Regions from separate parts of the Lysinibacillus parviboronicapiens genome, predicted to be linked through region 1. Evidence: riboswitches for the same ligand, from Rfam matches in the RefSeq annotation. Region 1 holds a riboswitch; the other holds the start of a gene.
What was found. A riboswitch is a leader RNA that binds a small molecule or an ion and turns the genes downstream of it on or off. The one in region 1 is predicted to bind S-adenosylmethionine.
Positions count from the first base shown of each region.

Region 1 (8,288 bases):
CCATGTGTAGCTTCAGGTAATTGACGGGGTTTTTCATCTTTTATCGCTTCACGGATAGCTGCAATATGTGCTGGTGTAGTCCCACAACAGCCGCCAACAATATTTAGCCACCCTTTATCAGCAAAGCCTTTTAATTTCTGTGAAAGTGACTCTGGTGATTCATGATAGCAGCCTTCTTCGTCCGGTAAACCTGCATTTGGATAACAGCTAATATAGCCAGTAGAAAGCTCTGCAAGCGAACGAATATGGTCTGTCATAAATTCCGGGCCTGTAGCACAGTTTAAGCCAACTGATAACGGCTTAATGTGCTCAATTGAAATATAAAATGCATCAATTGTTTGACCTGCAAGTGTTGTACCCATTGGTTCAATGGTACCTGAAATCATTACCGGAATTTCTTGTCCCGTAGTTTCAAAGGCACGTGATACTCCCAGTGTTCCCGCCTTTACGTTCAGCATATCCTGACTCGTTTCCAGTAGCAGAACATCTGCACCTGCTTCTATTAAAGCTTTCGCTTGCACATAGAAGTTTTCCTCTAGCTCATCAAATGTAATACCACCGGTTACCGATAAGGTTTTGGTTGTCGGTCCCATGGCCCCCGCTACAAAACGTGGCCATTCTTGTGTAGAAAACTGATCTACAACCTTACGAGCAATCTCCACCGCACGTTTATTAATGTCTTCTGCCTTGGCGCCAAGATTATATTCGTTTAAGACGAGTGGTGTACCACCAAACGTATTTGTACAAATAATATCTGCACCCGCTTCTAAATATTTTCTGTGAACCTTTTCAAGTACATCTGGTCTTGTGAGCACAAGATTTTCATTACAACCGTCAAGATCTTCACCGCCAAAATCCTCTGCTGATAAGTTTTCATTTTGTAGCATTGTACCCATTGCGCCATCAAGAATTAAAATTCTTTTCTCAAGTTGCTCTTCAATTAAGTGCTTAGCCATTTATACGTACCCCTTTTTTCTGTTCATCCAATTGCTCAATATATTTCATCAACTCTAGTGTCATGTCATAGCGTAAAAATGGTGTGATTAAGTAAATACCATTGAAATATTCTGAAGCTACTTCAACTAATTCTTTTGCAATCGCAATTCCTTCCAATGTTGCACGGTCCTTATCTTCACCACAAGCCTTCATACGTGCTAATGCATCCTCCGATAATTTGATGCCCGGCACTTCATGGTGTAAAAACTCTGCACTCTTATAGCTCGTAACAGGCATAATTCCTATATAAATCGGTGCATCTAAATGTTTGGTTGCCTCATAAATTTCTACAATTTTTTCCTTCGTATACACAGGCTGTGAAATAAAATAATCTGCACCATGTTCAATCTTCTTCTCTAATCGTGCTACAGCACGTTCCAATACACGTACATTCGGATTGAATGCTGCCGCTACTGAAAAGTTTGCCTTTTTACGAAGTGGTTTTCCGGAAAATGATACCCCTTCATTTAACTGTTTAATAAGTTGAATAAGCTCCATTGAAGATACATCATAAACACTTGTCGCGCCGGGGAAGTCGCCTACCTTCGTGGGATCCCCAGTAACAGCTAAAATATCATGAATCCCAAGTGCATTTAAGCCCATCAAATGCGATTGTAGACCAATCAAGTTACGGTCACGGCATGTTATATGCGTCAGTGGTCGTATTCCTTGCGTTCCCTTCAGCAAAGCGCCCATTGCTACATTGCTAATGCGCGGGGAGGCTAAAGAATTATCCGCCATCATCACCACATCGGCCCCTGCATCGTAGAGCTTTTTGGCACCTTTCATAAAACCATCAATTTCTAAATGTCTTGGTGTATCTAGTTCTACAATGATCGACCGCTCTCGCTTGACCTTTTCATGTAACGGCTCATACGTTGTTGGTTCTGCCTCACGAACAATTTCAATCTTTTCTGGCTTTGCATACTTTTCTTCCACAGGTGCTAGCTCTTCTAAGTATTTTTTAGCCGCCGCAATATGCTTGGGTGTCGTTCCACAACAGCCCCCGATTAAACGTACGCCTTGATCGCGTAAAGCTACTGCAGCTCGACCAAAGTAATCTGCCTCTGACTCATATACCACACGTCCGTCCTCCACATCTAACAGAGAAGCATTCGGATAGGCTGACATAAATGCCTTGTCAGGAAGCTCTACGCCTTCAAACGCTTGAATAGTATGATGTGGGCCTAGTCGACAGTTAACACCAACTACATCCGCACCGAGTGTCTCTAACTCATGTAAGGCATGATTTAATGTCATCCCGTTTTGCAATACACCAGGTTCATGCATGGATACTTGTGCAATAATCGGTAAATTTGTTTTCGTACGTAGCATGGACAACGTTGCTGTTAACTCTTCAAAATCATAATATGTTTCTAGTAAAAGGCCGTCTGGATTGCCTGCAAGTAACACAGTTGCCTGCTCTTCAACAGTCACTAAGATTTCTTCTAAAGTTGCATCACTTTTACGAATACCACGAATTCCTCCAATTGTGCCAAGTACAAATTGTCCACCATCTGCCGCTGCACGCTTGGCAATCGTAATGGCCGCTTCATTGAACTGTTGCACACGCGTTTCTAAGCCGTAGCGCGCTAATTTAACCGCGTTGGCACCATATGTATTGGTTTGGATAATATCAGCGCCCGCAGCAATATATTCACGATGAATTTTTTCAATTAATTCTGGTCGTTGTACATTCATTTCCTCATGGCAGTATTCCAAGCCATAACCATATAACACTGTGCCTATTGCACCATCTGCTGTTAAGACGTGTGTTTTTAACTTTTCAAGCAATCCCATAAAACATAACCTCGCTTCCCTTGTTTTCAACATAAAATATAAAAAGCCTTCTTTTACAAAAAAGAAGGCTTTAACGAATCGTAATTGTTTTTTCCTTCTCATCTTCGGACCAACAAGGTCTTCTGGATTTAGCACCTGACACGAAGTTGGTTGCTGAAGCGTCACAGGGCCAGTCCCTCAGCTTCTCTTGATAAGAATGTATTATGAATTTTTTAAATAATTAAAAGAATCATATCGTTTACAAACGATAGAGTCAAGACTATTTCACGTAACAAAGGATTTTTCACACGAAATATATGTTTTTTGAGTTTTTCCTAAAAAATCAAGATAATTTTTCTGCTAGCTCTTCACCAATTTTTTTACCATTTTGAATACAAGCACCGATGCCTACGCCGAAATAAGAACAACCTGCAATTGATAAATTAGGATATCTTTCTGAAAGTTCAGCTGTTAGCCCCTTTAAAGCTTCCTGATGAGCCAAATCATATTTAGGCATTTGATTAATCCATTTTGAAACATTCACAACTGTTGGTTTCTCCTCAATACCTAAGCTTTTTCGCACATCATCTAGTGCTACTGCAGCCAGTTCCTCCTCTGTCATTGCTCGTAATTCCTCATACGCAGGGTTAATGCTCTTATAAAATAATCGCACAAGTAATTTACTGTCTGCTGAAGTATGCTTCCATTTTCGGCTCGTCCACGTTGCCGCATTGCATTGTAAATTAGCATTGTGTGACACGATAAAGCCCGTCCCGTCTGCAGGTAGGACAGCATCTGGTACATCAAAGCCTAAATAAATCGTAATCGCTGATGCTGTATTAAATCGTTCAAAATAATTATTTAATGACGTGTCCTGCAATAAATATTGTACCGCTTCGTTAGGTAATGCTAATACAACATGATCTGCTTCCATGTTCACACTATTTGCTAACGTAATTACATAGTGATTTTCATGTTTCGTTACCTGTGTTGCGGCTATCCCTTTGAGAATTTCTACATCCGTTAATGTTTCTTCAAGTCGGTCAATAAGTGATGATAAACCTTTTTTAAATGAAATAAATTTTTTATTTGCAGCTTTCACAAATTGCTCACGGTTCGCATCAAAACCCTTGATCACACTACCATAATCATTTTTATAATCAATTAAATACGGTAACGTTGAGCCAATCGATAGTTGATTTAAGTCACCAGAGTATACACCAGCTAGTACTGGTGCTATTTGATTTTGAACAAGTTCATCACCTAAATAGTATGTTAAAAACTCACCAATGGAGCTTTCTTTTGTAAAGTCAACATTGGGCATTGTTAAATCTTTTAATGCCTCCTGTTTTCCTGCTTCTGAAACAAGTGTACTTGCTTCAAGAGATGCTAGACTCATTGGAATACCAAATGTCGTGTCTGTTGGAATTGCATGTAACTCATTATTAGTATAGATATAAGATATACCCGTTTCGTTGAATACAAGTTCTTCTTCAAACTCAAGCTCCTGTACTAGCTCCATGACCCCTTTATGTCGTGCCACTATAGAATCTGCTCCTGTTTCCATTATAAAGCCTTGTTCATAAGCGGAATGTAGCTTGCCTCCTAAATAGGCATTTTTTTCAATGAGCACAAGTTTTACATCCAAGTTTTTTTCCCTCACCTGGCGTTGTAAATAATGCATCGTACACAACCCTGTAATTCCGCTACCTAATACAACCACTGTTTTCATCTTAACCGCCCCTATTTCTTTATTTCTCTCCATTCAGTATAAACGCTTTTCGCAAAGAATTACGTTAAACCCTTTACAAATTTAGCAAAAATGGATTTTTCAACATAGCTTCCAAACATATCAGGGGTCTGCTTTATCTAAGTAATGTGCTATGTTTTTCGTGAACAAGATAAAAGACGTATGTGGCCAACTGAATATTGGTCACCACGATGTGTGCTCCTATCGCTTCTTCACTTTATTCTTTTGCTATCGCAGATAAATTGTCATAGGGTGTGACAACCCTTAGCCTCTAGCATATCATGGACGAGATTATACACTGGACGATTCATTACTGTGTATGCAATAATTTCGCCATTACATAAATCAAGGACAGGTGATAAATAGCGTTTCTCACCAAATAGATGGAACTCTGTCACGTCTGTTACCCATTTCTCGTTCATATTTTCCGCTGTAAAATCACGTTGTAATATGTTTGGGGCAATTTTTCCGACTTTTCCTTTATACGAAAGATACTTCTTCATACGGACTTCACATTTTATGCCAATGGCATTCATCAAACAATTAATCGTTTTAGGATCATGATGAATGCCGTATTTTTTTAGTTCTTTGGTAATCCGACGATAACCATAACGTCCTTTGTGTTCATGATAAATGGACTGAATTGCGGCTTTCACATCCGTGTATTTATCAGTACGATTCAAACGCTTTTCCCAGTAATAATACGTACTACGTGGAATATCAGCGACTTTGATGAATTCCACCACTTCATAGATTCTCTTTAGTTCATAAAATTAAGTACATTAATTTTATAGTCAGCTGAATATTTTGTATAGGATTTTAAGAAAGCCTCTACACCATTTTTTTGATAACGGCGAATCCAATCACTGACAACTCGATCTGTCACTCCGATATCTTTCGCAATTTCACTCATGGATTCATCTCCATTTAAGTATCGTTGAACTGCTTGAATACGTTGTTCAACACTTACCTTTGCCATAAAAAATCCCCGTAAAAGTTAGATTGGTGTCTAACTTTTACGGGGCAGATCAAAGTGAAGTAGCATGCTTTTATCATCTTATAGATAGCTCCAGTTTCTATGTCAAAAGCACAGTCAGGTCTCTAGTCTAAGTTAAATTTTGTGCGAAGTTTGCTAACTTGTCTGCTGAATTTGTTACTTCGTTAAAAGATAGTCCAAGCTCACTTAAAATTTCTGTAACAGCCTGTACTTCTTTTTCCATACGGTCATTTTGACATTTTGCTTCTGTCATAGCTTCCAATATTTTATTGAATTGACCTTTCGTTTGTACCATATTTTCCTCACCAGATGCTACCTCTTCTTGAATATTACTAAGTGAATAAACGAGTTTGTCTGTCCGCTCATTCGTTTTCTGCAATAATCTCGCCACTGCGGTGACTGATTCTTTCGTTTGGCCTGACAATTTCCGTACTTCATCTGCTACAACACTAAAGCCTTTTCCAGCATCTCCAGCACGAGCAGCTTCAATTGCAGCATTTAATGCTAGTAGGTTTGTTTGGTTCGCAATATTTGTTACAACATTCATAATCGATTCCATTTCCTTTGACATATCTGACAATTGTTCAATGTTATCTGTAATGTGATCGAGTGAGTGAATAATATTATTCATATTTATAGATTGGTGTTGTAATCGTTCTCGACCTTCTAGTGCCTGACTTTCGGCTAAAGTGGACACATGAAGAGATTTTTTTGCCAATTGTTTAATTTCATCAGATTGCATATTTAATAGATGAAAGGAGGCATTTGTTTCTTGAGAAATCGCAGCAAGACACTCTGAGGATTCTACAATTTTTTTTTCGACTTCTTCTTTTCCACGTTCAACGTTTTCCTTGAGTTGCACAACTGTATTCTCAAAAGACTCTAATACTAGCTGCTGTTCAAAATTTGAAATCTTAGAGATAGCACGAATCGTGTTGAATTGGTCCATCGGATGAGCTACATGTTTTTCTACTAAGTCTGTAAATGATATGCATAAATCTTGGAAAGCACAAATATACCATTGTGTTCTAAGTCCAATATGTACATGTACTTTTGCAATATTAACTCGCCTTTTATAAAAGTCTTCATCTATATTTCCATTAAACATTTCAACGATATGACGACGGAGTGTGACTTTCAACTTTTCCACAGAACTGTGTCTATTAATGATGTCAACTAAACTTTGCTCAGTAACAATCATGTCATAAAATCGGTCAACAATGTGATTAATATTGCCCTCAACAAATGGTTTGAACGCTTTTAAATATTGTAAATCTTGCTTTGTTAAATTGAGCATTTCAATCTGCTTTAGCATTGGCTGGTGATTAGAAATATCCATTTTAACGGTGTATTGTTGCAAATCTAATGCCGTTGCCTTTTTTTGCTTCTGAAAAATCACACATTTTCCCACTTTCATTAACGATTACTTTTGAAAAGCTGAGCCATATCCTATATCCGTTTACCAATATATATTTATAAATATTCAAAAAGATTCCAATAGCTTAAATAATATTACAATAAAATAACATCATATAATTCCACAAAAATAATCATAAATTTATTAATTCACACTTTCAAAATCTCTCATATACATTATACATTTTATCCCTGATTGTCAATTTAATGATACCCATTATATACCATTTATTTTATTATTTTGGTTAGGGAATTTTCTTTACTTACCAAAATAATGCATAAATAATAAAAAAGCTACTCCAATTTTTTTGAGCAGCCTTCATCATTTAATGCTTTTTATTCACGCTTCACGTCTTTACGTGTTTTAACCATTACAATTTTCATAATAATAAGCTGTTATTTTAGCTAACATAAATACTGTTATCCATACCCTATGCTTACTATCCTATAAAAGGACCTAAATACAGGTATTTATAATCATTAACAGCCGATGTCATAAATGAATATAAGCACCTATATGATTTTAATACTAACTTTACAATTTTTCTAATTCTTCAAGTAAAGTAGTGGCTTCTTCGATACCCGCTTCAGCTGCAAGCGCATACCATTTTTTAGCCTCTTTAATATTTCTTGGAATGCCTTCCGCTTTGTTATATATATGCCCAAGTTGTAATTTTGCCTCCGGGTCCCCTTGAAGAGCTGCTTGTTTGAACCAATGAATACCTTTTTCTATATTACGAATTCCTGTTAAACCTTTACTCCAAATAAAACCTAAATCGTAAAAGGCATCCACATGATATTGCTCCGCAGCTTTTTCATACCAATATAAACCGCGGTTCACATCTCTTGTTTGCCCTAATTGCCCTTCAAGATATATTCCACCAAGTCTGTATTGTGCCTCTACATAGCTTGATTCGGCTGATTTTTTATAAAAAAGAAATGCTTGCTCTTCATCAACTGTCACAGCCAAACCTTGCTCATGTATTATACCTAATGTAAACATAGCCTCTGCTACACCTTGTGTTGCGGCGAAGTCGAACCACTGCTTTGCAAGTGCCATATTTTCTGGCACACCTTCACCATTAAAATACATATCCGCTAAGTTATTTGCAGCATCTGCATGCCCTTGCATAGCTGCCGCTTCATATAGCGAGAAAGCGCGTTTATAGCTTTCCGTCACACCAATACCCTCAAAATAATAGTTACCCAACACATATTGAGCTTCTGCATTGCCCTGTAATACTGCTAGTTCAAACCATTTAATCGATTTTTCAGGCTGGAAGGATATGCTATCATTTGTACTATAATATTCCCCAAGCTCAAATTGAGCTTCAGCATCTTTTTCTTCAA
Region 1 covers NZ_CP073713.1:4,308,094-4,316,381, forward strand. The annotation lists gene metH (methionine synthase) at 1-956, opposite strand, end outside; gene C9J31_RS20815 (bifunctional homocysteine S-methyltransferase/methylenetetrahydrofolate reductase) at 949-2,796, opposite strand; SAM riboswitch class I at 2,892-2,993, opposite strand; gene hemG (protoporphyrinogen oxidase) at 3,119-4,507, opposite strand; gene C9J31_RS20825 (IS3 family transposase) at 4,771-5,271, opposite strand; gene C9J31_RS20830 (helix-turn-helix domain-containing protein) at 5,286-5,504, opposite strand; gene C9J31_RS20835 (globin-coupled sensor protein) at 5,632-6,921, opposite strand; gene C9J31_RS20840 (SEL1-like repeat protein) at 7,474-8,288, opposite strand, start outside.

Region 2 (8,288 bases), 250 kb from region 1:
TAGTGCGTGATATGAAGGAATTCCAAGAAGTTTTATCTGAAGAGGCTATTCCCAATTTGGATGCGGACCATATTATCATCTTCCCTTCTGATGGAACATGGGAATCGAAGGAAAATCAAGAGGCTGTTCAATGGCTTGATAGCACGCTATGGAAATCGGTACCCGCAGTAAAAAATGGTCATGTGTATATCGCAAGTAGAACATATTGGCAAACAGGAGCTATTACAGCAAACTTATTAAAATATGATGATCTTGAAAAATGGTTTGTTAAATAACTGAATCATCTTGAAAAATGGAAAGCTCTCTAAGGGCTTTCTTTCTGTTGTTTTCAAAAAAAATATGGAAAGGATGAAGGATGCAATGGGAAAGCAACCGTTTATGTACGTATTACAAGAAATATTGTATTTTGCTCAATTCTCAGAAAGGCAATGGCAGACAAATAATAACAATGACTATACATTATTCATCATTAATAATGGCCATGGAAAACTAGTAGTAGCTGGGGAAACTATTAAACTTGCTGAAGGTAAATGCGTTATTATTTCTCCAGATAACATGACTGAAATTAGCATTGAAAGTGAGTGTTTTAGTTTCTATCAATTGTCGTTTACAACTATAAGTTTGGGTGATTCAAAGCAACCTAAAGTGCATGAAATCTTTTCAATTATAGGTGAACTACGTTGCCTTCCCGTTTCACAATGTAACAATCAACTAGAGATTATTTATCGCAACCGCTTAATGAATGATGAACTTTCGATATTTGAGCAGCATGTTCGATTTCAAGAATTTATGCTATTTATTCTTCAACAGAATCTCCCTAAATTGCACCAAAAAAATGACCGCCAATCTGTTGAACATTCCATTGACTATATCCACGAACACTATGAAAAGGATTGGACTGTCGAACAATTATCACATATTGCAGATGTTCCTCGGTGGAATTATTCTCGTCTCTTTAAAGAAATCACTGGCCACATCCCTCTTCACTATTTAAACAATATTCGGATTGATCGTGCAAAACAATTACTTAGCACAACTAATGATCGGATATTTGAGATCAGTCAAACCGTTGGATTTAATAATGAATATTATTTTAACCGTCGCTTTAAAGAACATGTCGGTGTCTCTCCGGGACAATATCGTAAAAGTCACAGCAACAGCATTCGTATTTTTGCTCCTTTTTTAGAAGATTTTTTAGTTGCATTAGGCATTACACCCATTGCCCAATTTAGCCATGCAAAATGGGGGAAACAAGAATACTTGGACTTACAAGAAGTGCCGGATATTGATGTAGCCGATGGTCGCATGGAACAGATTTTACAATATAAGCCAAATTTAATCATGTTAAATGCTGGTGTAGAGCGCTGGGACACTTGCCACCATTTAAATCAGTTAGCGCCAATTTGTCATTTCTCGCACCCTGGTGAGGACTGGCGTTCAACACTCTATAAAATTGCAGATCTAACAGGCCGAATCGCCATCATGAAAGATGTCATTAGGCAATATGAGCACACTGTCCATGATGCCAGAACAATCTTAAGTAAATCTGTTTATGGACAAACCGTTGCCTTTCTTCGTATTTCAGCAAATAGTATTAGTCTTTATGCTGGCCCAGAATGCGGCTACACAGGGCCCATTTTATATCGAGATTTAGGTTTGATGCCCCATCCGCTTGTCTGGAATATGCCTCATCACACAAGAAGATGCGCATTGACGAACGATCAACTTAGTAAACTTGATGCCCATCATCTGTTCATAACATTTGATAAACAGCATTCTACTTTTGAAGGAGAGGAACGAAATATTTTAACCTCACCTATATGGCTTGCCCTTTCAGCGGTTAAAAATCATTGCGTCTATGAAGTGGATTTTTTAACGTGGATGAATTACGGCGTACTTTCCCACAGCAAAAAAATAGAAGATGTCTTACATGTTCTAGGGTAAGACATCTAAAAGGCAGGACTAATCATCCGAATAATGTGCTTGATTGTATATATAAACTAGTAACTTCATGGTTGGTTTTAGAAGATCGACACCTTTAACACCTAACGTCTTTATTTTACATAAGATAAGGGTATCAGAAATTGGATAGGAGGAATTCCGTTGTATTACAACCCTTATCCGTATTTTGTCTATGCCAATCATTATCCCCCATGGGCAACGTCCAACCATACCACACCTAGCCCACTCCCTAGCCATTTGGCAATGCCGACAAATCAACCAACCACTAGCCCCTTCCCACCAGTTAACACACATAAACTGCAGTCATCCGCAAAACAGGTACAAACGATTATGCAGCAAGCTCGACTACTTACAGATAAAATTGATGGGTCAGAGCAATTTGCACACGATCTCATGAACGCCGCGCAACTATCAAATAAAACTGAAGTCGATAAATTAATTGCGTCCACAGGCATCAGCATTAAATTCGACACTAAATATACACCTGATAATCTTCGAGTACTTTTTATTGAAAACGGTTGTTGCGGCCTAACATTAATTTTAAATTGGTGATTGGCAGAAGTAGATAAAATCGCTTTTATTACACATCTCTTAAACTTGTAAACTATGGTTGAATATGTTAAAGTACTTATAATTATTTTTCTGAAAATTCTTATACGCTTTTTTTCTTATCTCGAGAGACGGAGGGATTGGCCCTATGAAGTCTCAGCAACCAGCCTTAGCATGGTGCTAATTCCAATGGCGAATATCGCCTTAAAGATGAGAAGATTGACTTCAGTTGTGATGCACGAGGGCCCTCTTCTAAAAGATGGCTCTCTTTTTATTTTAACTAAAGGAGCTGTTCATATTGACTAACGAACTTTTACAGGCACTTCAATTATTAAAATCTAAGGAATGGATTGATTTAACACACACATTTGGTCCCAATTCACCACACTTTTTTATGTTTGAGGATGCGAAGTTTGACACGTTATTCTCGCATGACGAAGGATTTTTTGCACAACAATTTACGTTTCCTGGGCAATATGGGACACATATCGATCCGCCGGTTCACTTCGTCCGAGACACGCGCTATTTGGATGAATTACAATTAAAAGAACTTGTTTTACCACTTATTGTGATTAACAAAGCTAAGGAATCTGCAACAAATCATGACTTCTCGTTATCTGTACAGGATATTCTTGACTTTGAAGCGGAGTTTGGCGAAATAGAAGCAGGGACATTTGTTGCACTGCGAACAGATTGGAGTAAACGCTGGCCAGATAAAGATGCCTTTAATAACAAGGACGAAGAAGGCCATAATCATATTCCCGGTTGGAGCTTACCAGCATTACAGTTTTTATTTAAAGAACGAAGAGTGAGTGCCGTAGGTCATGAAACATTTGATACTGATTCAGCTGCTGATTTTCGTAAAAATGGTAAGTTAGATGGCGAATATTATGTACTCGATCAGGATACATACCAAATCGAGCTGATGACAAATTTGGACAAGCTACCACCTAAAGGAGCAATAATATTCAATATCGTGCCAAAACCTGAAAAAGCATCCGGCTTCCCCGTGCGTTCATTCGCAATTTTGCCTTAAATCTTTCAACATCATCTAAAAAGGGCCTGTTCCAAGGTCACTTATTGGTACCTTGGAACAGACCTAATTACGGCATTTACTTACACAGGCTATAAAATAGCTACTCTATTTAGATGAGGCACAGTTTACGTAATGCATAATCAATGCCACCCTCATTGGATTTCTTCGTTACAAAGTCAGCATTTCTTTTTAATGCTTCACTGCCATTTGCCATCGCAATACCATATCCAACTTGCTCCAACATATCAATATCATTGTCTCCATCACCAAAAGCAATGGCTTCATGGGAAGTTAACTGGAAATAATTTAACACAGCTTTTACTGCAATTGATTTTGAAACATCGTCTTGCAAGACATTGACGATATTTGGATGCCATCTTTCAAATTTTAAATTTGGAAATTGCCTCGTGTACTTTTTCTCCATCTGTTCGTCCACATATAAACACATTAAGTAGACCTCTTGATTTAAAATATCTTCATTGATTATCGGGAAATCCATTAAAGATAAAGTTTCTCTCATTGCTTTTAAAGTTATAGGATTATGTACACTGTTCATTGATAATTGTTCTGTAAAAAATGTAAGACTTTGGTTATTTTCATCAGCAAAATCTTTTACTGTGTGCACTATCGCTTGCGCCAGCGGTATTTTTTGAATAACTTGATCTTGGTGCTTCACATACGCACCATTGGCTGTAATAAACGTTTCGATACCTAGAGCCATCAAATCCTGACACATTGATAGTGGTCTTCCAGTAGCAGCCACTAATCGAATCCCTTTGCTTTTCAATATCTGTAGAGCTATCTTAGTACTGTCTACGATACTTCCCATCCTCATAATTAATGAGCGTTCCATCAACATCAAAGAATATAATTTTACAGTTCATATTAGCTCCTTCATTGATTGATTGCTTGATGCTAATTAGCAATTATTACTATATTGTACTTTTAAATTATAAAGAAAAACAACTTGCCCGTTTTTATACTAATTGCATTGATATCATCTAATTAGTATCAATGACAGGAATTTTTTTGTGAAAACCTACAATAGTTAATTTAACCTACAACCAGCAATAAAAAAAAGTCATACAACAGCCAGCACTGTCCACCAAAAAAAAGTTTTTCAAGTCAACTATGAATTGTAATTTGACAATCCATTTAACTTTATGTCAAACACACCGATAAATGCTATTACCAGTAGATTTTACGAAACTTCAAACTTACATAAAAATAACATAAATATGAACAAATATTGTGTAAATAATTCTAAAGGAGTATACCAATAAACATAGAATTGTTAATATAAGAGTAAATTAATTAAATCTATTGAACGAACATATACATTCTATAAATAGAACAAAAGAAATAACTATGCATTCGCAGTAAAGGAGTTGAATCATATGGCTTTTAACATTTACTACTATGAAAGTAATGTGGATTGCAAATTTTGCAAAAAACATTTTACTACATATAAGGTACGTCCAAACCGCTATAAAGTAATGGAGGAACAAACAGACTTCATGCCCATTTATGAAGGTTTAAATCCGCTGTTTTACGAAGTAGCTGTTTGTCCACATTGTGGATATGCGTACCACAAATCTATGACGAGAACTTATGGTCCGTTCATGCTGCTAATTGATGAATTGTATATTAAAGAACTGCAAAAACCAATGAATATTTGTCAGGAACGGACAATTGATGACGCGATTGTAAGCTACAAATTAGCATACCTCGTATCGAGGGCATCTATGGAAGAGCCCCTTTTAATGGCCAATTTCGCGCTAAAAATAGCATGGCTTTACCGCTTAAAAAGCGAACAGGAATCAGAAATGCGCTATCTCTTTGCAGCTAGAGACTTTTACAGTAAGTCCTTTGCTTCCAACCAAGAGGGCGAGGAACGTATCCAATTTTTACATGCAGAACTGAGCTTACGTCTCGGTGATATTGCCGAAGCCAAAAAAGGATTCTCTCGCTTAATTTCTGACCGTAGTATATCCAACAAGTATCGCAAGCTAGCGCGTAATCGTTGGGAAAATTATAAATATGATGAGCATTCCATCAGCATGAATGAAAGTATAGGAGAAATCCTCAAATGAAGTAATGGAGGAGTGAAGTAGCATGCAGCTATTTGGCAAAAAAATAGATGCGAGAGAAGAAGATGTTTTTTCAGAATTACATCATTTCTTACTAAGAAAAAATAATCGCATTTTATCAAATGATGAAGTTGTTGCATTAACAGGTGTTTCATCCGAGTTGATTTATAAGTGGGTAAAAGCAGGTAAATTAAAAAAGTCGATATTCCCGAATCTCGGCGCGCCATGTGAGCGATGTGGGAATATAACTCAAGCAAAAATCTGTGTTAATTGTTCATCATCCATCGTTAGTACGTTAAATCAAGAGAAAAAAGATCAAGCATGGTTTAATCAAATCCAGCGTAACAATCCACGAGTAGGCACATATCATTACAAGTAAGACAAAAACACACCTTCCAAAATGCGTACTGATTTTTCATGTACCCATCTCGAGGTGTTTTTTGTCCGCTCCATATTTTAAATATACACCGCCCCTAAGAAATATCAGGAATTTAAACTAAATTTAAACAAGTTCCACCAAATTTTTAACCTTAATTCATTATAATGGGACTCATCTAAGAAAGGGGCCGATGAATTTTGATTAAGCCGTATCAGCAAAACAACAAGAAAAAAATAGTTTTGCTTTCACTAAGCGTAGCCATTACTAGTTTACTAAGCTTCAGCAATGTTGCCAATGCCTCAGCTGCTGTCCCTGCCCATACAGAGCACACGGCAGTGGAAAATAATAATGTAGATGTTAAGCAAGCTCGCACATCAAATGAAACACTACAAGAATGGAAAAGTTGGACCAATGACCATGCCTATAGTTTAACGTCCATTCAACCAGAAAAACTAGAAAAGCAGCACATTCCATCTAGTAATTTTGATGATTTAGCGATGTTAAAGCCATTATTACATGATAAACGCATTGTCTTTTTAGGTGAGAGCTCGCATGGAGTGGCTGAATTTAACCTTGCCAAAACCCGCATCATTCAATTTTTACATCAAGAAATGGACTACAACGTTCTTGCATTTGAAAGCGGTATGGGCAATGTCATGAATGCCCAAGGACAAATTGACAAGCAAGCCGCACAACAAACGATGAAGGATGCTATTTTTGGCGTGTGGTGGACAAAGGAAACACTACCGTTGTTTGACTATACGAAAAAGACTCAACAAACAGATAAACCACTAGTGTTAGCAGGATTTGATATTCAGCAACAAGGAGCATTTACAAACGGTGACTGGTTAAAAAACAGTGACTTAGCTAAACAGTTCAGTAACGTAGAGGAGCAATTAGCGCAGTGGAGTTCAAGTAAGGATTTACAAGGCTACCAAAAAGCAAAGCCTAGTATCATTGATATCTACACACAGGTAAAATCACAAGTGAAGCTTAAGGAGGCAGAATTAAAATCAGCTTATCCGAATGAACCTCATATTGTAAAACTTATGGAGAGAACGTTAACAGATCGTATCCATTTAGCAAATGAATATGTGGAACTTACAATTCAATCAAATATTGAAATCGAAAAAAATAACCCTGAGCCGTTTTTGAAAACAATGGAATGGCGTGATCAAGCAATGCTCGAAAACTTGCTTTGGTTATCAACAGAAATTTACCCGGCAGAAAAATTTATTGTTTGGGCTCATAATGATCATATTCGCAAAGCCCAATCTGAAGTCATGGGTTCTCCTTATCCGGTAAAATTAATGGGTGAACGCCTACCCGATATCTATAAAAAATATAGCTATGTGCTTGGTCTTTATATGGCTGGTGGAGAAACGGCAAACAATATGCGTGAACCTATGGAGGTCTTGCCACCAGTAAAAGGATCAGTTGAAGATATTCTTTCAACGACACATAAGCCTTACACATTCATAGATTTACGAAACCGTCAAAATGAACGTGGAAATTCGTGGATGTTTGAACCGCGTCTATCTTATAGTTGGGGAATTATGCAGGAAAGCCTTGTGCCACGCGATCAATACGATGGACTCCTTCTGATTGACAAGGTTAGTATGCCGAATTATCTAAAGTAGAAGGATTTGAAAATTCTATCCGTCTCTCCATCTATTTATTGAAAAAAGCAGGCTAAGGAAAGAATCCTTAGCCTTTTATGATTCTAAGTATCCATCGAAACATTATCCCAGCCTTCATAACAATGACCTATCATCCAGAATAATCCTCTACGTCTTTCCATGACAATGCTTTCATTCATGCCAGCAGGAGTTTCTTGCCCTTGAATGCGCTATAAATGCGGCTCTTGTTTCGCAAGTTCTTTCAGCATCACTTTTACTTGCTCTACCATAGGAGCTGGTGCTTTCTGTGGCGACCCTGCATCAAAAGGCGGCATAGGATCGTATTCTAACAATAGCTGGACTGATTGACTAATATCTTCTCCCCATTCCCACGCTACTAGCTGAAGAGCCATATCGATGCCTGATGAGACACCAGCTGCCGTAACCATTTTACCTTGGCGCACAACCCTTTCTTCTGTTGGAATGGCACCAAGTGAGTTTAGAATGTCGAAGGAGCCCCAATGACTAGTTGCCTTCGCTCCTTTTAGCAAACCTGCGGCACTCAGAATTAAAGAACCGTTGCATACGGAAGTGGTCCACTTAGTCGTTTCATGAATTTGCTGCATCCACTGCAATGTGTCTTCATCATTCAT
Region 2 covers NZ_CP073713.1:4,557,609-4,565,896, forward strand. The annotation lists gene C9J31_RS22085 (ABC transporter substrate-binding protein) at 1-275, shown strand, start outside; gene C9J31_RS22090 (helix-turn-helix domain-containing protein) at 361-1,944, shown strand; gene C9J31_RS22095 (YuzC family spore coat inner layer protein) at 2,104-2,514, shown strand; SAM riboswitch class I at 2,628-2,728, shown strand; gene C9J31_RS22100 (cyclase family protein) at 2,810-3,547, shown strand; partial or broken gene C9J31_RS22105 (Cof-type HAD-IIB family hydrolase) at 3,657-4,431, opposite strand; gene C9J31_RS22110 (DUF2225 domain-containing protein) at 4,945-5,640, shown strand; gene C9J31_RS22115 (hypothetical protein) at 5,663-6,016, shown strand; gene C9J31_RS22120 (erythromycin esterase family protein) at 6,214-7,656, shown strand; partial or broken gene C9J31_RS22125 (DUF4272 domain-containing protein) at 7,740-7,865, opposite strand; gene C9J31_RS22130 (DJ-1/PfpI family protein) at 7,866-8,288, opposite strand, start outside.
Region 2: it holds a riboswitch for S-adenosylmethionine, as region 1 does, so the genes downstream of both, C9J31_RS22100 (cyclase family protein) here and C9J31_RS20815 (bifunctional homocysteine S-methyltransferase/methylenetetrahydrofolate reductase) in region 1, are expected to answer to the same signal.